DNA from 3 places in the Arthrobacter sp. THG-b23 genome. Region 2 is predicted to be linked to each of the others. Evidence: riboswitches for the same ligand, from Rfam matches in the RefSeq annotation. Region 2 holds a riboswitch; each other region holds the start of a gene.
What was found. A riboswitch is a leader RNA that binds a small molecule or an ion and turns the genes downstream of it on or off. The one in region 2 is predicted to bind S-adenosylmethionine.

Region 1 (3,263 bases), on a different contig from region 2:
ACAGGCTTTGAGACAGGCAGATGGCAGACAGCCCAGATCAGCGACTCGCTGCCCGCCTTTCCGCGCTTGCTGCTGAAGCTCTTCCGCCAGGATCTGGTCAAGATGCAGGCGAAGTCGGTGGAAAAACTTCGGATCACCACCCAGGACGTGGTGCGCATGCAGGGCCGTAAAATCAACGCCCTCTGGCATCGGGAGTTCCTTGACTTCGACCCCGTTCCGTACCTGGGGCGCCTACAGATGCCGGTGCTGGCCATCACGGGCGCCAAGGACGTGCAGGTGGACCCGGCCGACCTGGACATCATCGCGGCCACCGTTCCCGGTCCGGTCACGACGCGGAAGATCGAGGACCTGTCGCATTTGCTGCGCCGGGACCCGAACGCTCCGACCCTCGCCGACTACAAGCGCCAGATCCGCGAGCCCGTGGACGCTGAACTGCTCGAACTGGTGGGGCGTTGGATCTCCGAGCAGGCCGGCACTGCCTCCGGAACGTCCGGTGCGGCTGGAACTTCTGCCCCCGGGCAGCTGGCTCGCTAGTCACTGAGCGCACGGAGGGCCCCCAGAGCTGCCGCATGGCATTGGAGCCGCCCGAGATTGGGTATCTGCCTCTCGGTGAGGCGGCAGGGCGCGGGCGGTTCCGGTGCAGAAGAGTCGCGGGTAGGGTCGAGCCATGGCACACCAGAATGACCCCAAAGTCGTCCGGCGGCTGCTGGAAACCCCGGGCCGCTGGGCCGTCGTCGGCCTGTCCACGAACCCGCACCGGGTGGCCATGCGCATTTCCCGGTACCTGATGGACCAACTGGACATGGAAGTCGTCCCCGTCAACCTGAAAGGCGACGACGTCCTCGGCCTGACCGGATACCAAAAGCTCGCGGACATTCCCGGCGAGATCGACGTGGTGGACTGCTTCGTGAACTCGCAGAAGGTCGGACCGGTGGTGGACCAGGCCATCGAAGTCGGTGCCAAGGCGGTGTGGCTCCAGCTGGGCGTCGTCGATGAAGCCGCCGCGGACCGGGCCAAGGCGGCCGGCCTGGACGTAGTCATGGACACTTGCCCGGCGATCGAGGCCCCGCACTTCGGCCTCTAGCCCCGGCGCCCGTAACATTACGCCCCGGGACGTCACGGCCTGTCACGTGCTTCCCGGCGCCGGATCGGCCCCGGCATACTCAACTCCGAGATCAAGAGTCCCAACGACAAGCTCTGGCTGGTTGGGCGGCAACCCTCTCCCGTAGCGGGGTGCCCCAGATGAGGATCCGGCCGCGCACAAGACCGTGCCCGGCAAGTACGGCCCCCGCCAGGCTGCGCCCCCAACCGTGATGGTTGCTGCGCCGCAGGCAGGCGGGAGCCCCGCCTTGAGGAGCCAACATGACCGCCGTCGTGACCGAAATCAACCCGCAGACCGGCCGATCCCCGTGGGCCGGACAGGCCGCCGCCGAAGAACTGGCCCACTGGCAGCAGATAGCCGAAGGCGTTGCCGCGGCGCTGGCGCCGGACGTGCTGGAGCGCGACCGCCGCAACGCCGACCCGCACGCCGAGGTGGAGCTGCTGCGCAACTCCGGGCTGCTCAACCTGATAATCCCGGCCGAATGGGGCGGCGAGGGCGGGCACTGGGAAAGCGCGCTGCACGCCGTGCGCATCCTGGCCCGCACCGACGCGTCGATCGCGCAAATTCTCGGCTACCACTACGCCAATCTGGGCGCCGTCGTCTTCTACGGTGATGCGCAGGTCCAGGAACGCCTGCTCCGCCGCTCCGCGCTCGGCCGCTGGTCCTGGGGCGACTCCGTGAACCCCGTGGACCCGAATCTGGAACTGGTTCCCGACGGCGACGGCTACCGGCTGAATGGCATCAAGCACTTCTCCACCGGCGCTTCCGTCGGCGACGCCATCCTGGTCAATGCCGTGATCACGGCCGGGCCGGCGCAGGGCACGTTCCTGGCCCTCGCGCTGGAGCATGACAGAACGGGCATCGACTACCTCGGGGACTGGGACGCGCTGGGCCAGCGCCTCTCGGCCAGTGGTTCGGTGAAGTACGACGGCGTGCAGGTCAGCGCCGCGGACATCATCGGCGAGGTAGGGGAGGAGCCTTTCTCCACACTGGTCACCCCGTACATCCAGCTGGCCTTCGGCAACCTCTACCTGGGCATCGCGCAGGGGGCGCTGGACCGCGGACGCCGGATCACGCTGGCGCGCCGGAACTCCTGGTTCCTCAGCACGCAGGAGACCTACGCCCAGGATCCGCTCACCCAGCGGGTTTACGGCGAGCTGGCTTCGCGGGTTGCCGCGGTGGAAGCCCTGGCCGACCGGACGAACGCAAGGTTCGACGCGGTCATCGCCGCCGGCGCGCAGCTGACCGCGGAAGCTCGGGCGAACATCGCGATCGAGATCGCGCGGCTCAAGGTCGTGTCCACCGAGGTGGGTGTGGACGTGGCGAACCGTATCTTCGAGACCACCGGCTCGTCCTCCGCGAAAACCGACGTCGGGCTGGACATTTTCTGGCGTAACATCCGCACGCACACGCTGCACGACCCGGTCGACTACAAGAAGGTCGAGGTCGGCGCCAACTACCTGCTCGGGGACGTCCAGCCGATTTCGCTCTACACCTGAGCCGCGCCTAGCGCAGGCGATATTCCCCGTGCCCGCGGACCCCATCACGACTGCTCGCCGACCACGGGCCCCATCACGACTGCCCGCCGACCGCGGGCCCCATCACCCCGCCCTCGCGGCAGAACCTCCAGGAGAACCAGCATGACCGAAACCATTGACGACATCGCCACGGCCTTCGGCGCCGCAGCCGCCAAGTACCGTCCGATCTTCGCGCGCATCGCAGCCGGGGCGCTGAGCCGCGAGCTCACCCGCGAGCTGCCGTTTGAACAGATCGGCTGGCTGAAGGACGCCGGCTTCGGCGCCGCCCGGATTCCGGCCGAGTTCGGAGGCGACGGGCTGGACTGGGAAGAGTTCACCCAACTCCTGATCGAGCTGGGCGCCGCAGACAGCAATATTCCGCAGGCGCTGCGTTCGCACATCGCCTTGGTGGAGGAGAACCTGTACCACCACGGCCGTACCTCGGACCGCAGCGCCTGGCTGCGGCGCTTCGCCTCCGGCGAGCTGGCCGGCAACGCCTGGACCGAACCGGGTGCCGGGGGAACCGCCACCGTGCTGTCCGAGTCCGGCGGCAGGCTGCTGCTGAACGGCCGCAAGTCCTACACCACCGGCACCATTTTCGTGGACTGGATCGATGTCACCGCCAAGCGCCCGGACGGCTCCGA
Region 2 (3,263 bases):
AAGCGGCCCAAGGCCGAAGCCGTGCGCGAGGCCAGGTCGCTGCTGGACCGCGTCGGGCTGTCCGGCAAGGAAGACCAGTACCCGCATCAGCTCTCCGGCGGGCAGCAGCAGCGGGTCGGCATTGTCCGGGCCCTGGCGCTCAAACCCTCGCTGCTGTTGTTCGACGAGCCAACGTCGGCGCTGGATCCCGAACTGGTGGGCGACGTGCTGCACGTGATCAAGGAACTGGCCGACGAAGGCTGGACCATGGCCCTGGTGACCCACGAGCTGGCCTTCGCCCGTGAAGTGGCCAGCGAAGTGGTGTTCATGGACGGCGGCGTGGTCGTCGAACGCGGGCACCCCGAACAGGTGCTGCGCGAACCGAAGGAAGAGCGCACCCGGCAGTTCGTCCACCGGCTGCTGAACCCGTTCTGACGCCACGCCCCTCCAAAATTCATCTGATGTCCATTGGGATGGCAGAATGTAAACTTCCATGCACCGTTCCGCATGGCAGGCTCGTTCCGGCCGGAAGCTTCCATCCCGCGTTTTCTCCTCTGCGGAAACCTCCGGCCACGAAAGGCAGAACCATGGCCACCTCCTTGGCTACCAAGTCCTTGACGGCACAGACGGCTTCCGAGGCGCACGATCTTCTCAATGCTGCGGTCGACGAGTTGCAAAAGATCGCGGCCCTCGACGGCGATTGCGGCATCCTGGTCACGCGCACCGGCCCCGGACAGTTCACCGTGGAGCTGAGCGACGACGTGCCCTACGGCATCACCCAGGAATCCCATCTTTACTGAGCCGCCTGCGGGCCGGTCATGTTATGTGACGCCGGCCGGACCTCCGGAATGAAGCAACGACCGGCCCCGGTGGAATAATTTCGCCCATGGCTCCAGCAATTGCGTACCAAGGCGAACCCGGCTCGAACTCCCATATGGCTTGCCTGGAAGTGCGCCCCGGTTGGGAAGCGGTGCCGTGTGCCAGCTTCGAGGACGCCTTCGCCGCCGTCACGGGCGGCGAGGCCGAACTGGCCATGATTCCCATCGACAACTCGATCGCCGGCCGGGTGGCGGACATCCACGCACTGCTGCCCAAGACCACCCTGCAGATCGTGGAGGAATTCTTCCTGCCGATCCGTTTTAGCCTGCTGGGCATACCCGGGGCCACCGTGGAGCAGGCCAGGGAGGTGCACAGCCACATCCACGCGCTGGGCCAGTGCCGCAAACTGATCCGCAGGCTCGGGCTCACTCCGGTGATCGCCGGCGACACCGCAGGTTCGGCCCGAGAGGTGGCCGAGTGGAACGACCCGGCCAAAGTCTCGCTGGCGCCCCCGATGGCCGCCGAGCTCTACGGCCTGGAAGTCTTCGCCGAAAATGTCGAAGACGATCCGACGAACACCACACGGTTCGTGGTGCTGGCCGACCGCCGGCCGGTCCCGTCCCGCGAAGATTTGCCCGGCCCGGCCGTGACCAGCTTCGTGTTCCGCGTGCGGAACGTGCCGTCGGCGCTGTACAAGGCCCTGGGCGGATTCGCCACCAACGGCATAAACATGACCAGGCTGGAGAGCTACATGGTGGGCGGCGAGTTTGCCGCCACCATGTTCATGGTAGACGTCGAAGGCCACCCGGACGATCAGGCCATGGTCCACGCCTTCGAGGAACTGGACTTCTTCACCTCGGAAATCCGCATTCTGGGCGTCTACCCGGCGCATCCGTTCCGCCAACAGACCGTGCGCCCCGGCGGCGTCGCCCAGTAGCAGTCGGGCGCCAGCCGTCGGGCAACAGCCGTCAGGCGGCAACCGTGGGCAGCCGGAAGTAATACGCGGCATTTGACGAAGTGTTACCGGCGTTTGACCCAGGCCCTTCCCCGCTCTTAGCGTGGAGACGAATCAAGAGTGCCAACTGCACAGCCCTGGCTGGTTGGCCGGCAACCCTCTACCGTAGCGGGGTGCTCCAGGTGATGATTCGGCCCGCCGGGTATGTCGGCAGGCAAGTACGCGTATCCTCCCGCAGCAGCCCGGCAGCAGCGGATGCGCCCAAGCCCCAAGGACGCCATGTCGCTACACAATGACCTGACACCAAACACGTTGCGCTCCGCCTTCGGCCGCTTCCCCTCGGGTATCGCGGCGCTGTGCGCGATCATCGACGGCGAGCCCCAGGGCATCGTCGCCTCCTCGTTCACCGTCGGCGTCTCCCTCGAGCCGCCGCTGGTGATGTTCGCCGTGCAAAACACCTCCCGGACCTGGCCGGTGGTCCGCCGGGCCGACCGGATCGGCGTCTCGGTGCTCGGCACCGGGCACGACGGCGTCTGCCGCCAGATCGCGTCCAAGAACGGTGACCGCTTTGCCGGACTCCGCCTGCACGGCACGGACGACGGCGCGCTGTTCCTGCACGACGCGGCGCTGTGGCTGGACTGCTCGGTGCACCAGGAGGTCCCGGCCGGGGACCACCACGTCGTGCTGCTGCAGGTGCACGGCCTGTCCACGCACGACGGCACCCACGAGCCCCTGATCTTCCACGATTCCGGGTTCCGCCGGCTGGAACAGCCAGCCTTCGTCTAGGCGGAAAGTTCCCGCACCGGCGGCAGCCGGCAGCTAGGGCAGCGGCCTGCCCCGGGCCGCCACCCACAGGGAGTACCACTCCTGGCGGGTCATCGCCGCTCCGACCGCCTCCGCCTGGGCGCAGGCCCGGATCCGGTCCGGGCTGCTGGTACCGATGACCGGCCGGATGCCCGCGGGATGCCGCAGCAGCCAGCCCAGCACCACGGCTTCCGGAGGGCAGCCCTTGTCCCGGGCAAGTTCCGTGACCAGGGCAGCGGCCGAATGGTCCGCGGAGAGTGGGGCATCCGCCCGTGCGGAAGCATCCGTTGTCACAGCCCCCTCTGCCGGCCGGGCGTGATTCTGACCGGTCCCGGCGGCGGGCGTTCCCGCGCCGGCCGCCGCCTCGGCCAGGCCTGCCGCACGGCCGCTGTAGCGGCCCTAGGCCAGCGCGCCCCAGGCCTGCAGTTCCACCCCGTTGGCGGCGCAGTATTCCAAGGTGCCGTGCGGGAAGCTGGTGCCCGTTCCGTCCGGGTGGTTCACCAGCACGCCGGACTCCAGCCAGTCGCGTCGGTACAGGCTCATTTCCAGCTGGTTCACCGCCAGCGGCTCGTCCAGCGCCGACTGCAGCCAACGCATCTGGTCGCCGGACATGTTCGAGACACCAAGCCGGCGGACCTTCCCGGCCATCCGGAGCTCGTTGAACGCCGCGGCGATCTCTTCGGCCGGCGCCAGCGGATCCGGCCGG
Region 3 (3,263 bases), on a different contig from region 2:
CCTGGAAGCGGGCGTCTACGGCCTCTTCGCCCCGGCGGTCGACGAGGTGGTCCGCGCCTACGGCGGCCCCGAACTGCCCTGGTGGGTGTGGGCCGCGGCCGCGCTGGCGGCCGTCGCTTGGCTGGGACACCGCAACATCGAACTCTCCGGCAAGGTGTTGGCCGTGCTGCTCGTGGCCGAGGTGCTGATCGTGCTGGTCCTGGACGCCTTCATCATCTTTGACGGAGGGGGTGCCGGCGGCCTGTCCACCGGGTTCGCCACGCCGTCCACCGTCCTGTCCGGGGCGCCCGGCATCGCGTTGCTGTTCGCCATCCTGAGTTTCATCGGCTTCGAGGCCACCGCAGTCTTCCGCGACGAAGCCCGCGACCCGGACAAGACCATCCCGCGCGCCACCTATGTAGCCCTCATCGTGGTGGGCACCTTCTACGCCCTCTCCAGCTGGCTGCTGATCAGCGTCTGGGGCGACGACGGAATCGTCCAAAAGGCCACGGACGCGCCGGGCACCATGCTCTCGGAGACCACAACGCTCTATCTGGGCACGGCCGGCAGCCACATCATCCAACTGCTGCTGGCGACCAGCCTCTTCGCCTGCATCCTGTCCCTGCACAACATCGGTTCCCGCTACTTTTTCCAAGTCGCCGGGCAGGGCATCTTCCCGGCCAAGCTGGCCAGCACCCACGCCCGGCACCACTCCCCGCATCTGGCCTCCGCGGCGGCCAACACGGTGGTGGCCCTGTTCCTGCTGGCCGCCGTCGTGGCCGGCTGGGATCCGATCATGCAGTTCTACACCTGGTTCGCCGGCTTCGCGTCGCTGGGAATCGTGGTGCTTATGACGCTGACCAGCGCAGCCGTCCTGGTCTTTTTCCGCCGGAACGGTGCGCCCCTTCGGGACTGGAAACGCACCGTCGCCCCTGCACTCGGACTGATCGGGCTGCTCGGAATTCTGGCGCTGATCCTGCAGAACCTCCCGACCCTGGTTGGCAACAGCGTCCCGCTGGCGGTCGCCGTCGTCGTCCTGATCCTGCTGTGCTTTGCGGCCGGAGCCGTGGTCCGCGCCCAGCGGAGGCAGCCTGTGTCCTGAGTTACCTCGCGTGACGGCACACATTTCCCTCCGGGACGTCCCCGGGTGTCCAATGGAGGGGTACCCATCCAGAGCGGCCGAGAGACCTGGCTTGTTGACGCCGCAGCAACCCCCTCCTTTGAGGAAGGTGCTACCGCCAGGACCGATGGAGAAGCTCGATCTCTCGTTGGTCTTCCGTTGGCAGCCGCATGCCCAACGGAGGGCCGGCGCGGGCTCTTCTCATCAGAAAAGGAGCCTGACATGACCCTGAACAACCCGAACCCCAACTCCCGGCGCCAGATTCGTTTCAACGCCTTCGACATGAACTGCGTGGGCCACCAGTCGCCCGGACTGTGGCGCCACCCGCAGGACAAGTCCGCCAACTACAACACCATCGGCTACTGGACCCACCTGGCCAAGGTGCTGGAAAAGGGCCTGTTCGACGGCCTGTTCATTGCCGACGTGCTCGGCACCTACGACGTCTTCGGGTCCTCCAACGAGACCACGCTGCGCGCCGGCACACAGGTTCCGGTGAATGATCCGTTCATGCTGGTCTCGGCGATGGCCGCGGTGACCGAAAACCTCGGCTTCGGCGTCACCGCCGGCACCGCCTACGAGCACCCGTACCCGTTCGCCCGCCGCCTGGCCACGCTGGACCACCTGACCAACGGACGGGTCGGCTGGAACGTGGTCACCGGTTACCTGCCCTCGGCGGCGCGCAACATGGGCCAGGAAGACCAACTGGAGCACGACGAGCGCTACAACCACGCGGACGAATACCTCGAGGTCATCTACAAGCTGCTCGAGGGCTCGTGGGAGGACGACGCCGTGGTCAAGGACGTCGAGACCGGCGTCTTCACCGACCCGGCCAAGGTCCACGAGATCCGGCACGAGGGCAAGTACTTCAAGGTCCCCGGCATCGCGATCACCGAGCCGAGCCCGCAGCGCACCCCGGTCATCTTCCAGGCCGGGGCCTCCAAGCGCGGCACCGAGTTCGCCGCCGGGAACGCCGAGGCGGTGTTCGTGACCTGCCCGACCAAGGAGATGCTCGCGGCGTCGGTGAAGAAGATCCGCGACGCCGTGGAAGCGGCGGGGCGCGACCGCTACGACGTACGCATCTACGCGATGCAGACCGTGGTGACCGGACCGGACACCGCCACCGCGCAGGCCAAATTCGAGGACTACAAGTCCTACGCGGACATTAACGGCGCTCTTGCCCTGATCTCCGGCTGGATGGGCGTTGACCTCTCCACCTACGGCCCGGACGACGTGATCGGCGGGAACGTGAAGTCCAATGCCATCCAGTCCTCGGTGGAAACCTTCCAGAAGGCTTCCGGCGACAGCGGCAAGCCGTGGACCATCCGCCAGCTGGCCGAATGGGTCGGCGTCGGCGGCTTCGGCCCGATCACCGTCGGCTCCGGCGCGGAGGTGGCCGCCAAGCTGGTGGAGTGGGTCGACGAGACCGACGTGGACGGGTTCAACCTGGCCTACGCCATCACCCCGGGCACCTTCGAGGACATCGTGGAATACGTCGTGCCGGAGCTGCAGAAGCTGGGCGCCTACCCCACGGAATACGCGCCGGGGACCCTGCGCAACAAGCTCTTTGGCCGCGGCGACAAGCTGCCGGAGAACCACCGCGCCGCCGGCTTCCGCCTGCAGAACGCGCTGGTCGACTAAGCGTCGGCAGCAGCAGAACCAGCTAAACAACGACGCCGGTGCGCCGCCCCTTCAGGGGGCGGGCACCGCTGTCGGCAAGAACCATCCAGAGCGGCCGAGAGATCTGGCTCGATGACGCCGCAGCAACCCCGGCAACTGCCGCACGGTGCTAACGCCAGAACCGATGGAGAACCCGGGCCGGCCCGGAACCGGCCGCGCCATGCCTGCGCGCCGTGATCGGCTGTGCCCGGGGCTCCCTGACCTTCAGGAGCAGCATGAAAAGGTATGCCGCGGGCGGCCCGCAATGATAGAAATCCGCAATCTGCACAAGAGCTACGACACGCGCCACGGGACGGTCGAGGTGCTCAAGGGCATCGACCTGACCATCGAGCAGGGGTCGATCACCGCCGTCGTCGGCCCTTCCGGCGCCGGCAAGACGACCCTCTCCCACTGCATCTCCTTGTTGGAAAAACCGACCTCCGGCCAGGTGCTGGTGGACGGCCGCGACCTGTCAGCACTGTCCGGACAGGCATTGCGCGGCGAACGC

Region 1: linked by a shared signal. The riboswitch ahead of AC5RVD_RS05610 (acyl-CoA dehydrogenase family protein) and the one ahead of AC5RVD_RS01585 (flavin reductase family protein) in region 2 are both predicted to bind S-adenosylmethionine.
Region 3: linked by a shared signal. The riboswitch ahead of AC5RVD_RS05595 (LLM class flavin-dependent oxidoreductase) and the one ahead of AC5RVD_RS01585 (flavin reductase family protein) in region 2 are both predicted to bind S-adenosylmethionine.

Annotation. Positions count from the first base shown of each region.
Region 1 covers NZ_JBNHGM010000002.1:414,581-417,843, reverse strand. The annotation lists gene AC5RVD_RS05620 (alpha/beta hydrolase) at 1-534, shown strand, start outside; gene AC5RVD_RS05615 (CoA-binding protein) at 668-1,084, shown strand; SAM riboswitch class IV at 1,174-1,288, shown strand; gene AC5RVD_RS05610 (acyl-CoA dehydrogenase family protein) at 1,363-2,601, shown strand; gene AC5RVD_RS05605 (acyl-CoA dehydrogenase family protein) at 2,743-3,263, shown strand, end outside.
Region 2 covers NZ_JBNHGM010000001.1:326,218-329,480, forward strand. The annotation lists gene AC5RVD_RS01570 (amino acid ABC transporter ATP-binding protein) at 1-414, shown strand, start outside; gene AC5RVD_RS01575 (hypothetical protein) at 567-779, shown strand; gene AC5RVD_RS01580 (prephenate dehydratase) at 866-1,735, shown strand; SAM riboswitch class IV at 1,866-1,980, shown strand; gene AC5RVD_RS01585 (flavin reductase family protein) at 2,033-2,539, shown strand; partial or broken gene AC5RVD_RS01590 (aldo/keto reductase) at 2,573-3,263, opposite strand, start outside.
Region 3 covers NZ_JBNHGM010000002.1:410,206-413,468, reverse strand. The annotation lists gene AC5RVD_RS05600 (APC family permease) at 1-1,081, shown strand, start outside; SAM riboswitch class I at 1,143-1,233, shown strand; gene AC5RVD_RS05595 (LLM class flavin-dependent oxidoreductase) at 1,322-2,737, shown strand; SAM riboswitch class I at 2,816-2,907, shown strand; gene AC5RVD_RS05590 (methionine ABC transporter ATP-binding protein) at 3,021-3,263, shown strand, end outside.